Regions from separate parts of the Lactobacillus sp. X-49 genome, predicted to be linked through region 1. Evidence: riboswitches for the same ligand, from Rfam matches in the RefSeq annotation. Region 1 holds a riboswitch; each other region holds the start of a gene.
The links. Region 1 has a riboswitch for thiamine pyrophosphate ahead of ACYIAQ_RS03360 (ATP-binding cassette domain-containing protein). Riboswitches for the same ligand answer to the same signal wherever they lie in the genome.

Region 1 (7,541 bases):
GATGATATGATGTTACGCAACGGACCATATTCTTGGTCATTAAAACACCGAATTTTATCTGATGTTGGTCATTTATCAAACGTGGAAGCTGGAGAAGCCTTGCTTGATGTGGTATCAAACAAGACAGAACATATTTTTTTGGCTCATCGGAGTCAGCATAATAATACTGCAAAACTTGCCTATCAAGCTGCTAAGCAAATTCTAGTTAATGGGGATGCCTGTTTACCCAATGATGTTAAAATTATTATGACTGATTCAGAGGTGCCAACAGACTTAATACAAATTTAACAGGTTTATTAATAACTTTTTTAAGGTTTATTGGTATATTAATCAAAGTTATCTAAAGGAGATTAAATGATGGAAAAACATAATGGGATTGTCAAAACAGCCATTGTTGGCGTAGTTGCAGGAATTATTGGTGGTGGTGTATCCTACGCTGCCTTAGATCGAATCAATACCGCAAGTTTTAATAATGATGCTCAGACTAGTATTAGCTCTAACAGTGCCAAGACTTCTAAAAACAGTGCTAAGACCAGTGGGACAATGACTCCTGCTTATAATGATGTCAGAGGTGCGGTAGTATCGGTTATCAATATGAAACGTCAACGTAGCAGTAGCAACTCCTTATTCGATATTTTTGGTGATAATGAGACTAATAAAGACAAAGGTAAGTTGCAGACTTATAGTGAGGGTTCTGGTGTAATCTACATGAAAAGTGGCAATAAGGGCTATATTGTGACTAATAATCATGTTGTTTCTGGTAGTGACAGAATCCAGGTCATGTTATCCAATGGTAAAACTGTGAACGCGCGAATTGTAGGTACAGATGCTACCACTGATTTAGCAGTCTTATCGATTGATGCCAGTCATGTTACCCAAACTGCTGAATTTGGTGATTCTAAGAGCCTACAAGCTGGTCAAACTGTAATTGCGGTCGGATCCCCTCTAGGTAGCGAATATGCCTCTACAGTTACCCAAGGAATAATTTCTGCTCCGGTACGTAACATCACAACTTCTTCAGCAAACCAGCAAACTGTTATTCAAACTGATGCGGCAATTAATCCAGGTAATTCAGGAGGAGCACTAGTTAATTCTGCCGGTCAAGTAATTGGAATTAGTTCAATGAAACTAGCACAATCTGGTGATGGCACATCTGTGGAAGGAATGGGTTTTGCTATTCCTTCTAACGAGGTCGTTACGATTGTTAATCAATTGGTTAAGAAAGGAAAGATTGTTAGACCACAATTAGGTGTTAAGGTAATTGCGCTACAAGGAATTCCAAATAGCTATCGCAAACAACTTAATATCAAATCCAATTTGAAGACGGGCATTTATATTGCTGAAGTAACGAAACGTAGTGCGGCTCAGATAGCTGGATTAAAAACAGGTGATGTCATTGTAAAAGTTGACAACAAGTCTGTCTCTGATGTAGCATCGTTACACAGTATTTTGTATAATCATAAAGTCGGTGATAACGTTGATGTTATCGTTAATCGCAATGGTAAAGAGCTTAATTTGCATGTTAAATTGCAGGCAGATTAAGGTGAGTAGTATTTTGTAATTAGATAATAAAATAGGCTATACTGAGCGGTTTTTAATGCAAGTATAGCTTTTTTGTTAATAATTTAAATGCGAAACAATATAATGTTCGTTTTTTTAAGCTGTCAAGGCAAATATTTTTAAGGCAAAGTTGTTAACAACTGTGGAAAACTTTGTGGATTGTGCATAAATTGATAAAATAAGCTCAAAAATGCTGTGGATAATCTGTGGATTGTGTGTAAATAATAAAACAGTAAAATTTGTTAAAATACTTATTAAGGCTTATATATTAGCTTTAAGGGATTTAAAGTTTGTAAAATTGAATAACCACAATAAATTTGTGAGTAAAAAAAGTTGTAAAAGATCAAAAAAATCAAGAACCACAAGTTAAGAGAGTATTTTATATTATAACCACAAAATGTTGATTTATGTTTTTCACAGGTGTGGAAAAACATAGTGAAAAGATTGGGAATTGAGGGATAAAATGGCGATAAAGATAAAAATTATTTGTGTTGGTAAGCTAAAAGAAAAGTATTTTAAGGATGCAATTGCAGAATATCAGAAGCGACTTAGTCGCTTTGCCCAAATTGAAGTAATTCAGGTTCCTGATGAGCAAGCTCCTGAGAAGTTAAGTGTAGCAGAGCAAGATAAGGTTAAAGAAATTGAAGGTCAACGAATTCTGCAAAAAATTAGAGATAAAGAATATGTTTTTGTTACCGCAATTAAAGGTAAGCAACGTTCTAGTGAAGAATTTGCTCAAGAAATTAACAATTTAGCAATCTATGGTCATTCAAATATTACTTTTGTTGTTGGAGGAAGTCTCGGAACAAGTCAAGCTGTAAATGAACGTGGGGATGAATTACTAAGTTTTGGTAAATTGACATTACCTCATCAATTAATGCGAGTAGTATTAATTGAACAAATTTACCGTGCTTTCATGATTATTAGTGGTAGTACTTACCATAAATAAAAAGTGGTCATATCAAAACGATCATTTTTTATTAAGCTAATGCAATATAAATAGGCTTAAGTTAACTATTAGCAAAATTATAATACTTATAGTCCAATCACTTACCTTAATCGGTATTTTTATAATTACTGAACGTGTTGCATTCTCATGATAGCCATGAGACTCCATTCCTTGAGCCAAGTTTTCAGCAGAATTTAGGGCTACAAGAATTGCTTTGAAATATAGAGTAGGTGACCAGAAACCAAGGTAAATACCCCGCATCATTGCAGCCGTGCGAATTTGCCTAATTGCTTGTTTAATTTGTGGCACAATGTTGAGGGCTGCTAAAACCCCATAAGCGAATTTGCTTGGTAAATGAAAATTTTGTTCGAAAGAGCGAGCCATTTGTTCGGCACTGGTATCAACTGCTACGCAATAAATTGTTAAAGTGTAGACGTAAATACGACTAGATAAGCTGAGAGCATTGGTTAAATTTGGTTGTGGCGCAAACCAATATAGGGTGGCAAAGATAGTAACTGCCGCTAGTAGTGGGGCAAACAACGTTATAAGTAAGTTTTTCAATTTAACATGCTTAATTAGTAAGTAAATAATACTGATGCTGATAATTAGGAAGTTGGTTGCCAAACTGGACTCAAAAGATATTTCTAAAGAAATAATTAATGCTAAGAGAAATTTAAAACTAGGGTTCAATGGTATACCTCATTTAGTGACATAAGTTAATTGATGATTAGCTAAAACAAGATGATAGTCACACCAACTAGCAAGGTTAGTTAATTCATGACTAATAATAAGTAGTGTTTGTTTCCTGTCTATTTGACTTTGTCTTAATAATTTCATGACTTGAAGTGCCGAGTCTTGATCAAGCCCACTGAGTGGCTCATCTAAGAGTAGTACCTTCTGGTTAGAGATTAACATTAGTAGTATTTGTAATTTCTTTTGTTGTCCACCCGAAAGAGAATAAACTACCTGATCTAGAAGTTGATCTAAATTCAAGTTTACTAAAGCTTGCTGAATTCTTTGATCAGTAAAAAAATTGTCAGAGCGTTGCTTCTTGCTCAGATTTAGTTCATCTAGTACAGTAACATTAATAAATTGATCGGTTGCTTCTTGGAAAACTTGCCCAACTTGCCGTAAATATTTGCGGGGCGAAAGTTGACAAATTTCTTGTTTGTTAAAAGTTAAGTTGCCTTCATAAGGTAGCATTTTGGTTAATGCTTCAAATAGTGAGGTTTTTCCTGCGCCGTTTGCCCCAGTAATTAACGTTGTTTTGCCAGCAATAATTTGTAATTCGTGTTGGGATAATAATAATCGATTTTGTTTGATTTCAGTATTGGCGAAAGTAAAGCAACTACTTTCATGCACTGGAATGGAGAAAGAATAGGTAGGATGTTGATCATTAGTGTGCAGTAGCAGCTTTTTTTCTTTTTCTTTTAGTTTGACAATCGTTTTATCACGAAACTGAAACAAGTTGTCGCAAATTCCGACATAATCACTAAGAATGTGATCGCTAAGAAAGATTGTTTTGCCTAAATCACGCAGATGAGCCAATTTGGTAATTAAGAATTTACGAGTGGTGGGATCGCAACTAGCGAAAGGCTCATCCAATAAAAAAACATTAACATCCATTGCTACAAGTACTGCCAGGGCAACACGCTGCTGTTCGCCTCCTGACATAGTATTAATTTTTTGATCAAGTAAATGGCTAATCTCGGCAAAATCGACAGCTTGTTGTAATCTTGTTGGGTATTGCTCACGACTAATTTGTAAGTTTTCTAAAGCAAAAACAATTTCCTCTCGAGGAGTTGCCATTGTAAATTGTTCACTAGCTTTTTGAAACATCATCGCAGTTTGAAGGTTATCCAAGTTAATTGAACCACTAATTGTACCGGCATATTTAGGATAGAGTTGTGCTAGTATTTTTAAAAAGGTTGATTTGCCACATCCTGAGGGTCCGATTAATAGCGAAAATTCACCTGTTGGGATGGACAAATTAGTTTGTTCTAAAATAGTATTTTGTTTATCATATGAAAAAGTCAAATTTTTACTTGTAATCAATTTTATCCTCAATATAAAAAAGCCATCATAACCAAAAGGGTCTGACGACATGAAATCATTAATTTTCCCTTCGCTGGTATTAACCATAGCAGGTTCAGCGGGTATATTCTCAGCCTTTTGGCACCCCGATAATTGATTTCATTATATCTAAAAGCAGATTTACTGTCTAGTAGAAGAAATTTTTTATAATGGGATAGTTATTGACCAGTAGGATAAAATTCATTAATATATAATAAAATTATAAAGCAGTCACTATTTAAAGAAGGTGAATTTATGGTAGCGTTTAAACTAGAACAATATTTAGCAAGTGTTCTGGATGCTGAGGATGTTGATTCAAATGAAGTACAATTAAAGGTAGGAAATAGCAGTTTTGATATCTTTACAGCTTATCTTGAAAACCGTAATGCAGGTATACACAGGTATCAGACTACCAATACTACTATTCTTTACGAAATTACTGGTAAAACCAAGATTAGAAATAATGGCCGTGAGTTAAAGTTAGGGCCAGGAAATATCATGATTTTGCGACGTAAGTGTGAGTATGATGTGCAAACACAACTAAAAGGAAATGTGTTACTAAAACTTGAATTTAATTCTAATTTAAATTTTAAAACCTTTTTGATTAACGCAGGTGTACTTGATCCAAGCGAACGAAATGTAATCAATAATGTCCATGATGCTTTAAAAATAAGACAATTACTTTATATAAAAAGTTCACCCATGTCAAAACCAGCACAATTACTTAAAGAAATTATTGATGAATATCTAAATCAAAATATGTTTACCCAAAGCATGATTATTGCACAATTAAGCATACTTTTCATAACGACTATTAGAAACCGCGATCTAATAGTAATTCCTGATACTATTCAAGAATTTGCGCCTACTACGTTAGAGCAATATATTGATGATAATTATGCAAAGGTAACGCTTGCCCAGGCTGCTCAATATTTCGGCTTTAACACTAATTATTTTTCTAGTTTAGTAAAACAAAAAACCGGTAAAAGTTTTGTTGAACATGTCGATGAAAGAAGAATGCAAGAAGCTCGTAATTTGCTTGCTCGACCGGATATTTCGATTAAAGAGATTATTGCCCATGTTGGTTATAGTGGGAAGTCCTTTTTTTATAAGAAGTTTAATGAGTATTACCATGAAACTCCAGTGCAAATGCGGACAGAATTGTTCCGGCAGGCTAATATTAATTTAAAATGATTAATGGTAACTAATAAGCTATCAAGAAAATTACCTGCTAGCAATTTTGAAATTTTAAATATACTGACTAACTAAAAATGAGGTGTTTCGAGTATATAACTCAAGACACCTCATTTAGTTGTTAATTAAAAAAATTACATTTTTTCTAACCGCTTAATACGTTCTTCTGTTGGAGGATGTGTGTCAAATAAATTGGAAACTCCCTTTTTGTTTAACGGATTTTCGATATACATTCCTGCACTACTAGGATCTGCCTTCTTCATTGGGTCAGAACCTTCAATTTTCTCTAATGCAGAAATTAAGCCTTGGGGGTTACGTGTTAACTCAACTGAAGATGCATCAGCTAAGTATTCACGGTTACGTGATAAAGCCATTTGTGCCAAACTGGCACAAAGTGGCCCTAAGATAAGGACAAAAAGAATTGCAACAACTTTAAAAACTACCTCTAACCCATTACTCGAATTGGTATCACGGTCATCGTCATCAATCCACCAGATGTAACGACTGGCAATTCCTGATAAGAAGGAAATTACACCTACTAAGACAGCCGCAATTGTTGAAACCATAATATCGTAATTACGGATATGTGAAATTTCGTGCCCTAGCACACCTTCAAGTTCTTCACGGTTCATTAAATCAAGTAAACCTTGTGTTACTGCAACAGCAGAATGATTAGGGTCACGTCCCGTGGCAAAAGCATTTGGGCTTTGATCATTAATAATGAAAACGCGTGGCATTGGGACTTTACCGACCATTGCCATATCTTGAACAACATGCCACAATTCAGGGTGATCTTGTTCACTTACTTCTTGAGCATGGTTTAGACTCATCACCATATTTGCTGGATTAGGTAGAACAATTAACATGTAAATTACACTAAAAAACAAAGCAATAATTAACCCTAAAATTGGTCGGTTGCCAAAAATGTATCCTAATCCAGCACCAACTAATGCAAGAATGATGATAAATAAAGTCATTATCCAAACTGTTTTGCGCTTATTGCGGGCAATTTGTTGAAATAACATAAGAATTATCCTGCCGCTTAAAACTTAACTTTTGGTACTTCTTTTTCCGCTTCACTTGTTTGTAAATAATCAACTTTCTTAAAGCCATGAATATGAGCAACTAGATTCGACGGAAAAGTTAGAATTTTTTGATCATAAAGAGCTGCCGATGAATTATAGAGCTGCCGCGAATAAGCAATTTTATTTTCGGTATTGGTCAATTCCTCCTGTAATTTTAGGAAGTTCTGGTTAGCCTTTAAGTCAGGATAATTTTCTGACAAAGCAAAGATAGTCTTTAAAGCATCAGAAATTTGATTAGAAACTTTTAATGTTTGAGTATGATCATTAGTAGGAACATTATTTAGTTGATTTCGCAGTTGAACGACGTTCTCAAGGGTTTCTTTTTCATGTTTGGCGTAGCCTTTAGTTGTTTCCACTAAATTGGGAATTAAGTCATTACGTCGTTTTAACTGTACGTCAATTTGGCTCCACGATTCATCAATGTAGACCTTGGATTTTTGCAAACTATTATAAATAGTAATATAAATGGCAATTAATAAAACAAGGATAACGACAATTATCCAAAATAAGCTGAATGATAAACTAAACATTACTTTTCCTCCTTAAGATAAGTATTTAATCAATTATAACTGATTATATGTTATTTGAATACAAAAGTGATTACTGATAAATAGTTTTTAAATAAGTAATAATAACCAACCGACTATTGTTAAAATAATTAAACTAATTAGTTGCATAAT
Region 2 (7,541 bases), on a different contig from region 1:
TAATGAAAAACATCTAGTAATTACTATGCCAGATGGAGTTCCTGCTGCTGTAGGTAATTCTTTTAGCGCTTTATTTCCTGGTATTATAATTATACTTGTATCTTTTATTCTTAAGGAAATATTTAAACTTGATATTAATGCAATTCTAACCTGGATTTTTTCTCCAATCGGTTACTTTGGCAAGGATACTTTCCTATCAGCAATCATTCCAGTTCTTTTGATAACTATTATTTGGCTTTTTGGTGTTCATGGTATGGTTATTGCAACACCTATTCTTTATCCATATTGGTATGCAAATCTTAATGCTAATGTAACTGCAATAGCACATAATCATGCCCCTGTTCACTTTATGACTGAACAATTCTTCCAGTGGTTTGTGTGGGTTGGCGGTGCTGGTGCTACTCTCTCTCTCTCAATTCTTTTATTATTAGGAAAGTCTAAATTTAGCAAAACAATGGGCGCTGTCACAATCGTTCCCGCTATCTTTAATATTAATGAACCACTAATTTTTGGTATCCCTATTATCATGAATCCTTATTTTGCAGTCCCGTTTGTGCTTGCACCTACGGCAATGGCTGCTGTAACTTATATAGCAATGAAATTACATTTAGTGGCTTATACAACTGCAGTTGCTCCATGGACATTACCTGGACCAATTGGAGCATGGATGGCCACAGGTTTTGATTGGCGTGCAATTATTTTATGTATCGTTAATATCTTAATTTCAATGGTTATCTACTATCCATTTTTTAAAATGTTTGATCATAACCAATTAAAATTAGAACAAGGAGAAAATACAAATGAAGGGAATATCAGTCTATCCAAATAAAAGTAACACAGATGACTGTATTCGTTATATTGATCAAGCTGCAGATATTGGATATACTCGACTTTTTACGAGTTTATTGGAGCTAAACGGTAATAAAGATAAGATCATTAATCAATTCAGAAAAGTTTTGTTTCATGCTCGTCAACGCAAGATGTGGATCAGTTTAGATGTTAATCCAAATTTATTTGATAGCTTAAATATAAGTTATAATGATTTGTCTTTTTTCAAAGAATTAGGTGCTGATATTGTCAGATTAGATTCTAATTTTGATGGACTGCCTGAATCAATTATGACTTATAATAATAAAGATTTAACAATTGAAATTAATATTAGCAATGATACAGGAAATTTGGCTAATATATTGAGCTATAAGCCTATTAAAGAAAAAATTATAGGTTGCCACAATTTTTACCCACAACGTTATACCGGCTTAGATACAAATTATTTCTTAAATACAACTCGTAAATACCACAATTTAGGAATTCGTACAGCCGCTTTTATTTCTTCTCCTTCTGCTAAAATTGGACCACATCCTTATAATGCAGGATTACCTACTTTAGAAATTCATAGAGAATTACCAATAGAAAAACAAGCTCAATATTTAATTAATACACAATTAATTGATGATATTATCATAGGGAATTCCTTTGCTAGTAAAGAAGAATTAGAGAAAATCGCAAAATTAAATTTAAATATTCCACAATTTTTTATTAAATTTATTCCAACAGTTACAGATTTAGAAAAAGAAATTGTTCTTAATAATCTTCACTTTAATCGAGGAGATATTAACAGTTATTCAATACGCTCTACTTTTGTAAAATTGAAATATAATCATCAAGATTTACCAGTCAATAATCCTATAAATACTTTAAAACGAGGAATGATTACAATTGGTAATAACAATTTTAAACAGTATAAGGGAGAATTAAATATTGTTAAACAAGAAATGGATAATCAAGATCATTTAAAGAATGTAGTAGCACAAATAATACCAAGTGACTTACAATTCATTAATTTTATTGATCCGTGGGATAAATTTAAATTCATTGATATCGATAACTATTAAGGGAGAAATTATGGAAGGATTAGAAGAAATTAGTTTTGAAATTATTAGCCACTCAGGACAAGCCAAAACTGAAATTATGGAAGCAGTCACTCGCTCTAGAACTAGCAATATGGATCCATACCCACTGATTAATTCAGCAAAAGAAGAACTTAAAAAAGCTCAACAGGCTCATATGAAAGTTTTATCATCTTTTGCTAAAACTGGTAAAAGCAAAATTGATCCTCTTTATATGCATGCAGAAGATCAAATGATTACAGCAGAAAGCTTTTTAGATTTTGCAAATGAATTAATTGAAACTAATTTAGAATTAAATAAATTGAAACAAAATCAATTGCACAAATAAAAACTTTTTTTAAATTAATAATTATAAATCAATTGAAAGAAAAATTATGCAAATAGAAACCAAAATTAAAAATTTTGAAAAAATGGGTATAGGATTATTCGTTCATTGGGGGTTGTATTCAAAGTTTTCTAGGGGAGAATGGTCTCAAAACATCTTAAATATTCCTGAGTATCAAACTGCTTTTAAGAACTTCAATCCTGCAGAAGAAAATGTTAAAAATTTAGTTAGAATGGCAAAACGGTCAGGATTTAAATATATTGTATTAACTGCTAAACACCATGATGGTTTCTATCTATTTGATACTAAAGGAATCAGTAATTTTGATAGTGTACATACTCCATTTAAAAAAGATATTATTAAAATTTTCACTAGTGAATGTCATAAACAAAAAATTAAACCATTTATCTATTTTGCTACTTATGATTGGAATAATAACAAATATTATCAAAATTTTAATGGTTATTTAAAAGAACTACGCAATTTAATTAAACTTCTTTGTACTAACTACGGTGAAATAAGTGGGTTTTGGTTTGATGGAAATTGGAATAAGCCTAAAGCTGATTGGCAAGAAGAAAAACTTTACAATGAAATAAGAGAATTACAACCACAAGCAATTATTACAAATAATACAGGATTAGAAAAACAGGGCCAAAATGATGGCACAAACGTAGATGTTTTAACATTTGAACGTGGTAATCCCAAAAACATTAATCACGTGCAACATAATCATTATTTTGCGGCAGAAACGTCTTTAACATTAAACAAACACTGGGGAAATGCTAAAAATGATCTTAATTATATTTCTGCCCAACAATTGATTGAACAAATTTGTCGTACACGCAAAGTTGGAGCAAATTTATTAATCAACGTAGGACCAGAATTTGACGGATCTTTAAACATTCACTGTCGTTCATTACTCGAAGTTGTTAGAAAATGGATGAATATAAATCACGAAGCAATTTATAATACTCCTAATTATGAAAACTTAACTAATACTTCAATTTCTAATAATTATGATTTTATTAAAGGACGTTATCTCTTTGTTGATAATTTAGGTAACGTTGGAAATAATAATGTAGTCCTTGGTGGAGAAAAAGATCGTAATATTATATTTAAAGACTGGGATAATCGATTAATCGATCATATTACTTGGTTAGATAATAATAAAAGTGTAAAATTCAGCCAAAATATAAATAGTAAAAGACTAGAAATTTTAGCTGATGGTTTTGAATATGGAACAAATTTAATTGAGCGCGTTGCTAAAATTTTTTATAAACAACGTTAGGTAAATTTGGTCAAATCTATTTTTTACACACGATTTCTTTATTATAGAGAAATCGTGTGTTTTCTTTTATTCTTTTTCATAAGTTATTTACCAAAATTGTAACTCGTAATAACTGCTATCTTCATTTGTTGCGTTGCTTTTCAGCAATTAAATCTGTCAGATTTAGTATTCTTTTAACATTTGCTTTATACTATTCGCAGTCATACGTATCGATCCATCTTTGATAATATTCGTAGATTTTATAAATATCGACCCATGAAGGTTTGCTTAATCCTGCCTGTTGCCAATCCTTTATTTCAATATATTTATTTTTGAAAAGAGAAGATTTATCCTTATATTTTGAAGTTAGTCTAAAAAGAAAATAGCTTTTTTAATCTTGTCTTAAAAATAAAACTGGACGAGTTTTACCACCCTTAATATCAATGAAACTAACATAAGCCCAATATAAAGTATCCGCACCCATTAATATCCACCATCATCATTTAAAAAGCTTCTGCTTTTTCTTCAGTATCAATTTTTTCAATTGGAAGCTCATAACTAGCCTTGAGTAGTTTAGCTTTAGCAAATTCATCATCTGAAGTTTGGAAACTTATACTTCTTGAACTTGTATTTATATTCAAGTTCAATTCTATTAGTTGTTTTGCAAATTATTGATTGTTAATTCGATAATAAATGGATGTTTCATACTCTGTTGCCAAAGATCATATACAGTTTCATAAAGTTTTTCTGTAAATCTAATCATTTTCTTTCTCTTTATAAACTACCTTTATTTAGCATTTTATATTGTACTACTTCTTAAATATCGCTATAATAAAAGTGATAACACGAGGGGAGCCCATTGAGGCTGAGATGGAATTTTTTCCAGACCCTTTGAACCTGTAAGCTAATTCTTGCGTAGGAACGTGCCTTATCCAATTATGCTTTGACACCATCCGGTATCAAAGCTTTTTATTTGCTCGAAAAAGCCCATGGTTCTTTATTTTTAGGAGATGAATTATGAAGTTAGACATGCTCAATAAGTTACGACAACAAAATCCCGTTGTTTTAAATGCCGCCAATTTTGTTACTGTTCAAGATGTAGCCAATGGTCTTAATGCCATCGGTGCATCGCCTATCATGAGTCAGGAAATCGAAGAAGCTGAAGAAATGGCTCAATTAGCTGCAAGTATCACCCTTAATCTTGGCACCTTAACCAAGCTCCAAGTCGAATATATGGAGAAAATCGCAGCAAAAGCATCCTCAGATAATAAACCAATTATACTTGATCCTGTCGCAGTTGGTGCGAACAAATACCGACTTGACACGGCTATACATTTGTTATCGGAATTCCCAATTCAAATTATTCGTGGAAATGCTGGTGAAATTGCTACTTTAGGTAATTTTGAATGGCAATCTAAAGGAATTGATGCAGGAGATGGCAATAATGATTTAGATGAGATTACTTTAAAAACGGCTCAAAAATTTAACTGTGTTGTAATTGCTAGTGGTGCTACAGATACAATTAGCGATAGTACTCACGTTACACATATTTATAACGGAACGCCCTTATTCCAAGCGCACGTTGGTTCAGGAGACATGCTCTCCAGTATTGTCGCAGCTTTTGCAGCTATTGAAAAAGATCCTTATGAAGCAGCAATAATTGCTACACTAATTTTCGCTGCTACAGGGGAACTGCTCGTCAAAAATCAGCCTCAAGTTGGACCTGGTTCATTTGGTATATACCTGCTGGACTATCTAGCTGAGGTTCAACCTGCTGATATTGAAAAAATCGCTCATTTTGATTAGGAGATAACCATGAAGCAAGAAATTAATTCTTTTCCGCAAGTGCTAACTATTGCAGGTACCGATTCAGGTGGTGGAGCTGGGATTATGGCTGATCTAAAAACATTTCAAATGCAACATGTTTTTGGTACAGCAGTAGTAGTAGCTGTTACAGCCCAAAATACTTTGGGTGTACAAAACTCATTTTTACTTCCCTTAGATATGGTTGATGCCCAGTTTGCTTCTCTAGCTAATGATTTCAAAATTCGGGCTTGCAAAACCGGCATGCTTGGTGATTCAGCTCATGTTCACCAAGTTGCACTTAATTTACAAAAATACAATTTTGGTCCTACTATCGTTGACCCGGTAATGATAGCCAAGGGAGGTGCTACTTTATTAAGTAAAGATGCGATTACAACCGTTAGAGAAGAATTACTTCCTTTAGCAGATCTTGTCACACCCAATTTACCTGAAGCTGAAGAACTAACCGGAATAAAAATAACAAAGAAAGAAGAATATCCGAAATTAGCACTTACCTTACAAAAAATGGGTGTTAAAAACGTGTTAATTAAAGGGGGACATGCTAAAGATAAACATGTTAGCGACTATACCCTTTTAGAAGATGGCACTGATTTTTGGATAAGCAGTCCACGCACAAATACAGCACGTACCCACGGAACGGGTAATACTTTAGCAGCAACAATTGCCGCTCAATTAGCTCTCGGAAATGAGCTACCAACAGCAATTAAAGTTGCCAAAAAATATGTTGCTGCTACCATTGAACAAACTATTCAGGTCGGTCATGGCCATGGTCCACTCAATCACTGGGCCAAAGTTAGATAGGAAAAAAATATGAAACAATTTAAATCTAATATCCTGCATTCTTACTTTATTTGTGGCACACAGGATCTTTCTCCTCACCAAACATTACCACAGCTTGTGGAAGAAGCATTAAAAGCAGGAATAACAGCTTATCAGTTTCGTGATAAGGGAGCTAAATCGACTCTAAGTAAAAAAGATCGCTTACCAATGGCAATTCAGTTACACGAACTTTGTCAAAAATATGACGTACCCTTTTTTGTTGACGATGATGTCAACTTAGCAAAAGAGGTTAGAGCCGAAGGTATTCACGTGGGACAAACTGATGAATCAATTGAACAAGTTATTGCTGATGTTGGTCAACAAATGATTGTTGGTTATTCTTGTTCTACTCTACCTGAAATTGAGCAAGGTAACCGAATTAATGGGATTGACTATTATGGTTGTGGCCCAATTTTTGCCACTCAGTCAAAAAATGACGCTGATCCTGAAATTGGTCTTGATGGTTTACGGCAATTAGTCACACATTCATTACGACCTATTGTTGCAATTGGTGGGATAACTACTTATGACTTGCCGGCAATTGCTCAAACTAGAGCAGCTGGCGCAGCAGTTATTTCAATGATTTCCCAAAGTAAGAACATTCAAAAGACTGTTACAGCAATGCTTACCACCAATTGGCAGCGACAATAATAGCTGTTAGCTTCTTCCTCGTTATTTAAAACCTTAGTTATCTTCAAAAAAGGCAGTACTACCGTACTACCTTAAGTACTGCCTTTTTTAGCTTCTTTAAATATACTTCATAAGAGTAATCTTTACTTTGCTTCAAATTTTTTCGATACTAGGGCATTTTTTAATACAGTTAGGTGCATTGTTACGGCTCTTTTAAACATAATTAATCGAAATTGAGACAAATCTACTTGATCCTTGAAGAATTACCGTTGGACCATTGCCTTTTGCTGTACCGTTGATTTCTACTTCACCCAAAATAGTAGCTAAATTGTCTTTAAGTTTCCATGACAACGGCAAGTAGATTGCGATCTCACTCATTAAAGCATTGACATTAATTACCACCGTATCGCCAGCAGGTTTAGCAGAATCTAGATAGACACTAGTTGTACCCATTGTTGAATTAATAGTGACTGTTTCTAAGTTTTGTGAATGAACGTAGCGCGAAACTTCCGATAATTTTTGGTTAATCACGATATGACGTTCATCATTTTCATTGTCGTCATCACCAAAATCACTTTTGGTAGAGGTGAATTCGCCATCCGTCCAACCTCTGCTTTGACGCTTATTGAAAAAATAAGATGTGTGATAGTGATGCCAACTTTTTGCAAAAATCAAATGTAATCCCGCATACACTAAGCAAGTTGCTAAAAGTAACGTCCACGGAACAATACTGGTGATGTGTAGTGGCTCAGCATAAACAATTAAT
Region 3 (7,541 bases), on a different contig from region 1:
ATAATACAGTTAATGGTTTAAAACTACATAAACCTATTAATTTTGGCTCATCCTATTGATAGATATCTTAATCTAGTTTCTATGATTATTCTATATAATAGGTTTCTCTAGGCAAAAAAAGAGGTCCTAAGCCCTCAGCAATAAAATTCATTGACTCTACTCTTCAAATCTATTTAGTAGTTTGCTTATATCCTCTTTTTAATTGTATTGAACTTTTGCTCAACATTAAAAACCTTAACCTCGCAGTTACTAATTAGGTTGCCAAAACTGTTAACAGCATTGCAATAAATGTGATCTAATCGCCCAAGGTCATTCGACTCACGTTTGGCACAATGACCAAGTTTTATTGTTTGTATTTAATTTATTGGTCTAATTGTGAAATTAAAAACTAAAATAGGGCGGCTTACACCTTTGTATATATTATTTGCCAAAAACCATGTTGCCTGAAGCCCAAATAATATAAAAAAATAGAATAGCACAAATTATTAGAGCTAATAACTCACCTAAAAGTATACTTATAATACAAAGAACATGTTGGCGTTGAAAAAACGTCGTAAATAAGTCCCCTAAAGTTAGCCAATGAAAGCCTAAAACATCAACGCTTAAATCCATAAGCTTGAAAAGCGGTAAGATTAAAACTAGCAAGAGTTCGCATAGTGAAATAATCCTTACAACTTTATAGGCATGATCTGTTAACAGCTGTTCTCTCATCGTAGTCTTGTTTTTGGTCATTATTATTGATGGCTCTCCAATCTTTATATGCCAAGATCTAACCTTAACTATTCCCCAAATATTGTTTTAATTAAATTTTTGGCATTTGCATATGTTTTCATGATTTACCTTTCAGTAAAATAAAGTTTATCTACTTTCCAATAGAAGTTATTTTCTTTTTTCATATCAACCCCTATTGCTTTACCTTTAATTTCTGTACCATACCAATAAATATTTTTACTTCCACCTTGGTAATCAGAAGTGTTTTTGCAAGAATCATTTTTATTAAGATGTACTAAAAATAAATATATTTTTTTATTATCTGATACTTTTTTCATTTCTTTAATATCGTGATTTTTAATCATTGCATTAATTTGATAATCTAATTCATAAGAGATATAAGTTTCAGAACAAAAAATATATATTCCCAATAATATAATTATTGTAATCACAATATAAGTTAATTTATGACTATTATTTATCAGGATCACCACCAGTTAGAGCATATCTCTTTTATTTATAATGAAAGCAAGTTTTGGAATTTATTATATAATAAAAAATAACTTTTTACAATTAGTTTAGTAGGTAGTATGTGAAGCGTTAAAGCGGAGTATAATTACATTGATTGCTAAAAAAGCAATGTGTTTTAGTAATTTATAATTCAAAAATACTGAAGCAACCAACTGCCAAGTACAGGAAAGCAAAATATTTATGAATATCTACATCATTTGACAAAGAGCTTTAATTTGACACACAAAAAAACGAAGTCGTAAAAACTTCGCTTTTTAACTTTTATTCAACGTTTTTATTTTAATGCATCCGCTTTATACAATTTTTCATATAAGTCGACCATTTCACCAGCCAAGTCTCTAAAAGTAATTGCGTTCATCAAATGATCCTGTGAATGAACAACTAACAAAGTAACTTGTGTATGATTGCCTTGCGCTTCTTGCGTTAACATCGCAGTTTGAGAATTATGAGCTTCAGTTAATGAATCATCTGCTTCCTTTAATTTAGCACGTGCGCCATCAATGTCGCCCTTTTTGGCTAATCGAATAGCTTCAAAAGCCAGACTCTTCGCATTGCCACCATTTGCAATCAACCCCATCGCTGCTTGCAAAGTTTCCTGTTCTTTTTGTTCAGCTGTCTTTTGTTCTGCCATCATAATCCCCCAATTAGCCGTTAATTAAATCTTGAGCTTGTTGCAAAACCTTCTTGCCATCCATCATGCCATAGGCTTGCATATTGATAACACCAAGAGGAATATCTTTTCCGTCCTTACCTTTGCCCTTAACTTTATTAGCAAAATCATCTTTCATATAACTGACTTGCGGTCCCAGCAAGACACAATCAATTTCTTCTTGATCAAGATGCTGTGAAGCTTCTGAAGCTGGACAAGCAAAAATTTTAACATCAAGTCCTTGCTCCTCAGCAGCTTGTTGCATCTTAGTTACCAATAAAGACGTACTCATACCAGCACTGCAATTTAGCATAATTGTTTGTTCTGCCATAATAATATTTCCTCCTAAATGTATCATAAGTTTATTCTATTATATCACTTATATCACTTTTTTGGATAGCGCTTTCCATTTTTTTGATGATTAGTGCAATTATTTCTCAGCTCCGAATTACGCCCAGCTAAATATAAAAATTTAAAATGGATGAACGAGACCTGTAATTCCTATCCCCAATAAAATAATACCGAAAAAGAAAGAATAACCTATTGCTACTAAAGAGAATCCATTGTCCGTCCCTTTGTGTAAAATACCATTCGTGTACCGTACAGCATTAATAAGCTCATATACTGATAAACAAATAAATATAATTCCTACCATTCTACTAAAAATAAGACTATTAAAAAAGTTATTCATAAATATTACCTTCTCTCAATATGAAGAATCAGGCGTAATCTTAAATGCGTCTTTTCATTTATTATTGTATATAATACCACATTTTTTTAAATTATAGAACTTACCACAGTTTCAGAAACATAATTTCTTTTAGAATCCGTAATAAAACAATGTGTTTATACCACATCAATAAAATATTTAACTGGCATTAAATTATAGTTAATAACTATTCCTCTTTGTTTTTAAAATTATCTATTTCCCATATTATGATATATAAATCGATTTCAAACAAAAAATTTGTATTAACGTACTTATTGGAAATTCTTGATAAAGTAAAGTAAAATGTTATTTGATAAAAAGGAGTGTCTCAATGTCTCAACTTAAAAAACCTGTCGTAATCGGTATTACCGGCGGTTCAGGTAGTGGAAAAACTACCATTGCTCATAAAATTGTCGAACAGATGCAAGAAAATGAACATGTTTTAATCATGACACAAGATTCATATTATAAAGATAATACAGGGATTCCAATGAGTGCTAGACTCAATATTAATTATGATCATCCTAATGCTTTTGATATCCCGCTATTATCGAAACAATTACGCAGCTTACTTAATTATGAAGCTATTGAAATGCCTGTATATGATTTTAAAGAACATACCAGAAGCAAGGAAACCATTCATACTGATCCGGTTGATATTATTATTTTGGAAGGGATTTTGGTTCTATCTAACGAAGAAATACGTAATTTAATGGATATTAAAGTTTACGTTGACACTGATGATGATATTCGTTTCATCCGCCGATTGCAACGTGATCTTCAAGAACGTGGTAGATCAATTGAATCTGTTATTGAGCAGTATTTAGGAACAGTTAAACCGATGTATCATCAGTTCATTGAGCCCACAAAACGTTATGCGGATATCATTATTCCAGAAGGCGGAGACAATGATGTAGCCATTGACATGTTAACAACTAAAGTTCATTCAATTTTAAGTAAGGATATCAAATAAAAAACGAGAGCAAATTTTCTCTCGTTTTTATTTGTAATTAAACGTTTAATCGACTTTTGGCTTTAACGCACGGTCAAACAAATTGGTAATTAGCTTAACTAAAACACCATCAAAAACAATTGATGAAATTAAATTGGTAATAAACATAACCAGTTGAAGCTGAAAACTGAACTTATTCCAGCCATATATTATATAAGAAGATATAAAGCAAGCCAAGCCCGCAAACACTGCCCCTGTCAGTACACTTGTCCATGAGAATCTTTGATAACGACTTTTTTTAGGGAAAAAGCCTATTTCATTCGTTGCACCTTGCAGTATTCCGGAAATTAGTGTCATTGCACCCCATTGTCCGCCAATAGCCATTTCTACAATTGCAGCCAATAATTCACCAATTGTTCCTGAACCAGGTGCTGGAACAAAATAAATTGCTAACGATGCAGCTATTAACCATAATCCAGTAAACACAGTATCCGTCACAGGCGCAAAGCCAGTTGGAATTAATATTAACTTAATTAAATTGTATGCCCAGTTAAAACCATAAGTATAAACCACACCCATAATTATTCCAATGAGTGCGATTAAAATGATTGACTTAACATTCCATTTCGATGATCTTGTAAACATAAAAAATACTCCTATAACTTGAGTCAATAGGAGTACACGTTAAATTTTTTCTTTAACACTTCCCTAGCGCAGGTATTATCCCGTTCAGGTTCAGAGGGTATTTCTCAGCTATGTGGCACCCCTAGTGACTAACTATAATTTATTAAAGTATAACATAAAGAATATTATTTCACCAAATTAATTCTAGAATTTAGTAAAACTATTCAGTTTTTCTTTAGTCATATCGCGAATAATTGCAACAGCTAAATCTACTGAAGCTTTAAAATCATGATATGAACTAAAACAATATGGTGAATGCTCATATCGAACTGGAATTCCAATAACAATTGTAGGCGCACCATTTTCATAGTAAATGGCTGCACCATCTTGTCCCCCACCAGTCCGAACAGAACGTGTATATGGTAAGTGATTCTTATCAGCTAAATCACAAGCATACTGTTGGAATTTAGGATTCGGTAAAAATGTAGTATCCATATCCCTTAACATCGGTCCACGATTAAGACCGGTTTGTGACAACCATTCAGGGGTAAAAGTATCATCGGCTGGGCAAGATTCAAGTACAATTGCTAAATCAGGTTTGACTGCTCGAGCAGTCACATAAGCACCACGAAGTCCAACTTCTTCTTGACTAGAAAGAGCTGCGACTACATTAAAGTCAGTTTCTTCTTCTTTTAAAATTTCAAGAACATCTGCCATTGCTGCTGCACCAAAACGATCATCAAAATCTTTACCAAAGAATAATCCCGTTTTTTCGTTATACTCACACTTTACATCAACAAAAATTGGACAACCCGTATCAATTTTAAAATCATTGATGGTCTCTTCACGTGAACATGAACCAACATCAATTGACATATCAGCAACATCTGGAACATTATTCCTTTCTGCTTCAGTCATAAAATGTGGTGGCTTTGTTGCAACAACGCCGGGAATATATTCACCATCTTTATTTCTGATTTTTACTCGCAAGGCTGGTATATTATATTTTACCCATCCACCTAAGGGAACAAATTTAATCATTCCATTTGGTCTGACTGCCTGAGTAATGAAACCAACAGCATCCGAATGAGCATCTAACTGAATTACTGGCCGTCCAGCTTGATTTTCTTTCTTAGCTGCGTATACATTAAGCATACCATCAACTTTGATATCAGCAAAATCTTTGACAGTTTGCGTGAACAATTTAACAAATTCTTCTTCAAAGCCTGACGTCGCATTTGCATCCGCAAAGGCTTTAAGCATTTTTATTTCTTTTTCTTTTTTCATTTAAATGCCTTCTCTTTAATTTAATATCTTTCTTCATTGTAACAAAAACTTTAGGAATAACTCTATAAATTTAAGTTAATATCCAGTTAATCCTACTATTTTTATTTAATATAATAATTTTGTCCGTAATTTAGACAACTATTGGCAAAAAAAGTTTAAAACAGTCTGCTTTTTTAACCATAAAATGATATAATCGATACTATTAGTAATTCAAAAATTTTAAGGTAAAGGGTAAATCAATGCCGAAAAACGACAATATTAACAGTATTATTGACCATCAGTTGTTTACCGAAAACGACATTCATAAAATGTGCGTTAAACTAGGCAAACAGCTAACTGAAGATTATGCGGGAAAAAATCCTCTTATTGTAGGTGCACTTAAAGGCGCAATATTCTTTTTAACCGACCTGGTACGAGAAATGGATGTTAAAGAAGAAATTGACTTTCTTGATGTTTCCAGTTATGGCAATGGGTTTGAATCTTCTGGAAAAGTTAAGTTGATTTCAGATCTTACGACTGATGTCAATGGTCGCGATGTACTTATCGTCGAAGATATTGTTGATACTGGTCTTACTTTAAAGTATATGAAGAATCTGCTCAAAGAACGAGGCGCCAAAAGTGTCAAATGCTGCGTACTACTTAATAAAGAAACTAACAGACGAACCGATGTTGATATTGAATATTATGGTTCAAAAGTAGGCAATGAATTTGTTGTTGGTTATGGACTAGATTTTATGAATGCCTACCGCAATCTTCGCTACATTGGTGTACTTAAGCCTGAAATCATTGGACGCGTTACCAATAAATAAAATAATCAAATAAAAAGAAGACTGTTAAGTTAACCCTCTAGATGGATTTTGGTCCAATCTAGAGGGTTAATTTTATTTTGGCTAGTTATTGGTAGATACTTTCGTAAAACTATAATTGTCAGCCGCATTTAAAGCGGAGGCTTGATATTTAGAAGGGAAGTCTTGTTTTGCAAGATTTCTTTTTCTTTACAGCTATATTGTGTCATGAATAGCATATTAGTTTAAGGTCCAAGTCCTTGATTTCTAAGTTGTTTTTATTGTTTAATTAAAGATTTAAACTTATCAAAATTTTTCTTTTTGCTCAATACTATATTCGGTAGTATTGAACAAATTCTTCAAGAGACAATACTACAACAAAGTATTACAATGGAATCTAATAGGGCAACAATAATTTCAGTCAGTAATACACTTGATGCGGGTGTTTCTGTAATTGTTTTGTCAATTAATGGTTATATATCAGATAATTTTGGAATTGGTAGTGCTTAAATTTTTTTAGCAACTTTAGGGATAGTTTTATTTGGAATAAGCTATTTGTTAAATAGAAAGGCAGTAAGAGTTAATGGAGCATAACATTACATTAGATAAGTACGTCGATTCTAGAGGTAGAGTGAAAATTTGGCCGGGAAAAGAAAAAAATCGATTACTTGTCTTATCTTATTTAGCGACTAAATTTGAGCCTGAAAAGAAATACTCTGAACAGGATGTAAATCTCATTTTAATGGGACTTATAGATAATTATGTTACAAGAAGACGTGATTTAATAGAATATAACTTTTTGAATAGAACGGATGACGGTAGATTATATTGGAGAAGTAAATAAATTATTTGAAAGTAGTACTTTTGAAATGAACACCAAAAGCCTGCTTTTTCTATCGCCTTGTGATAATAGAAAGATTAATAAACGATTTCAATTTTTTTCTATATCGTATGAAAGTTGCGCGATTGATACCAGTTAATTTTACTACTCTGGTGTCGGTCATATCACTCTTATAAAGTCTAAAAACGTGTTGCAATTGTGGACTATCTTTAGAATATTTAGGCTTACGCCCATGATAGCGACCTTCTGCTTTAGCTATCTATTTCGATACCTTGACGTTGGCGCTCCTTAATTCGTTCATGATCACTTTCTGCCTGATATTTATATACTCAAGAATAAGATTATTTTTTAGTTGCCGCAAATTGGGATCTTCAATACCACATAAAGAGGGTAAATTTAAAATATTAAGTATTGCACCCTCATCTTTATTTTTGTACAAAAAAGCTAGAAAC

Region 2: linked by a shared signal. The riboswitch ahead of thiM (hydroxyethylthiazole kinase) and the one ahead of ACYIAQ_RS03360 (ATP-binding cassette domain-containing protein) in region 1 are both predicted to bind thiamine pyrophosphate.
Region 3: linked by a shared signal. The riboswitch ahead of ACYIAQ_RS07020 (ECF transporter S component) and the one ahead of ACYIAQ_RS03360 (ATP-binding cassette domain-containing protein) in region 1 are both predicted to bind thiamine pyrophosphate.

The regions. Positions count from the first base shown of each region.
Region 1 covers NZ_JBXSQM010000004.1:80,237-87,777, reverse strand. The annotation lists gene ACYIAQ_RS03380 (MBL fold metallo-hydrolase) at 1-288, shown strand, start outside; gene ACYIAQ_RS03375 (S1C family serine protease) at 355-1,542, shown strand; gene rlmH (23S rRNA (pseudouridine(1915)-N(3))-methyltransferase RlmH) at 2,030-2,509, shown strand; gene ACYIAQ_RS03365 (energy-coupling factor transporter transmembrane component T family protein) at 2,546-3,199, opposite strand; gene ACYIAQ_RS03360 (ATP-binding cassette domain-containing protein) at 3,209-4,615, opposite strand; TPP riboswitch at 4,613-4,702, opposite strand; gene ACYIAQ_RS03355 (helix-turn-helix transcriptional regulator) at 4,838-5,776, shown strand; gene htpX (zinc metalloprotease HtpX) at 5,911-6,801, opposite strand; gene ACYIAQ_RS03345 (LemA family protein) at 6,819-7,391, opposite strand; gene ACYIAQ_RS03340 (SLC13 family permease) at 7,479-7,541, opposite strand, start outside.
Region 2 covers NZ_JBXSQM010000009.1:30,446-37,986, reverse strand. The annotation lists gene ACYIAQ_RS05715 (PTS sugar transporter subunit IIC) at 1-829, shown strand, start outside; gene ACYIAQ_RS05710 (DUF871 domain-containing protein) at 801-1,895, shown strand; gene ACYIAQ_RS05705 (PTS sugar transporter subunit IIA) at 1,906-2,238, shown strand; gene ACYIAQ_RS05700 (alpha-L-fucosidase) at 2,285-3,523, shown strand; TPP riboswitch at 4,341-4,441, shown strand; gene thiM (hydroxyethylthiazole kinase) at 4,520-5,308, shown strand; gene thiD (bifunctional hydroxymethylpyrimidine kinase/phosphomethylpyrimidine kinase) at 5,318-6,127, shown strand; gene thiE (thiamine phosphate synthase) at 6,137-6,796, shown strand; gene ACYIAQ_RS05680 (LiaF transmembrane domain-containing protein) at 6,989-7,541, opposite strand, start outside.
Region 3 covers NZ_JBXSQM010000013.1:31,629-39,169, forward strand. The annotation lists gene ACYIAQ_RS06995 (hypothetical protein) at 421-732, opposite strand; gene ACYIAQ_RS07000 (hypothetical protein) at 837-1,205, opposite strand; gene ACYIAQ_RS07005 (PTS sugar transporter subunit IIA) at 1,517-1,876, opposite strand; gene ACYIAQ_RS07010 (PTS sugar transporter subunit IIB) at 1,887-2,222, opposite strand; gene udk (uridine kinase) at 2,932-3,573, shown strand; gene ACYIAQ_RS07020 (ECF transporter S component) at 3,619-4,197, opposite strand; TPP riboswitch at 4,241-4,330, opposite strand; gene ACYIAQ_RS07025 (M42 family metallopeptidase) at 4,381-5,463, opposite strand; gene hpt (hypoxanthine phosphoribosyltransferase) at 5,703-6,272, shown strand; gene ACYIAQ_RS07035 (DUF2087 domain-containing protein) at 6,880-7,092, shown strand; partial or broken gene ACYIAQ_RS07040 (helix-turn-helix domain-containing protein) at 7,142-7,516, opposite strand.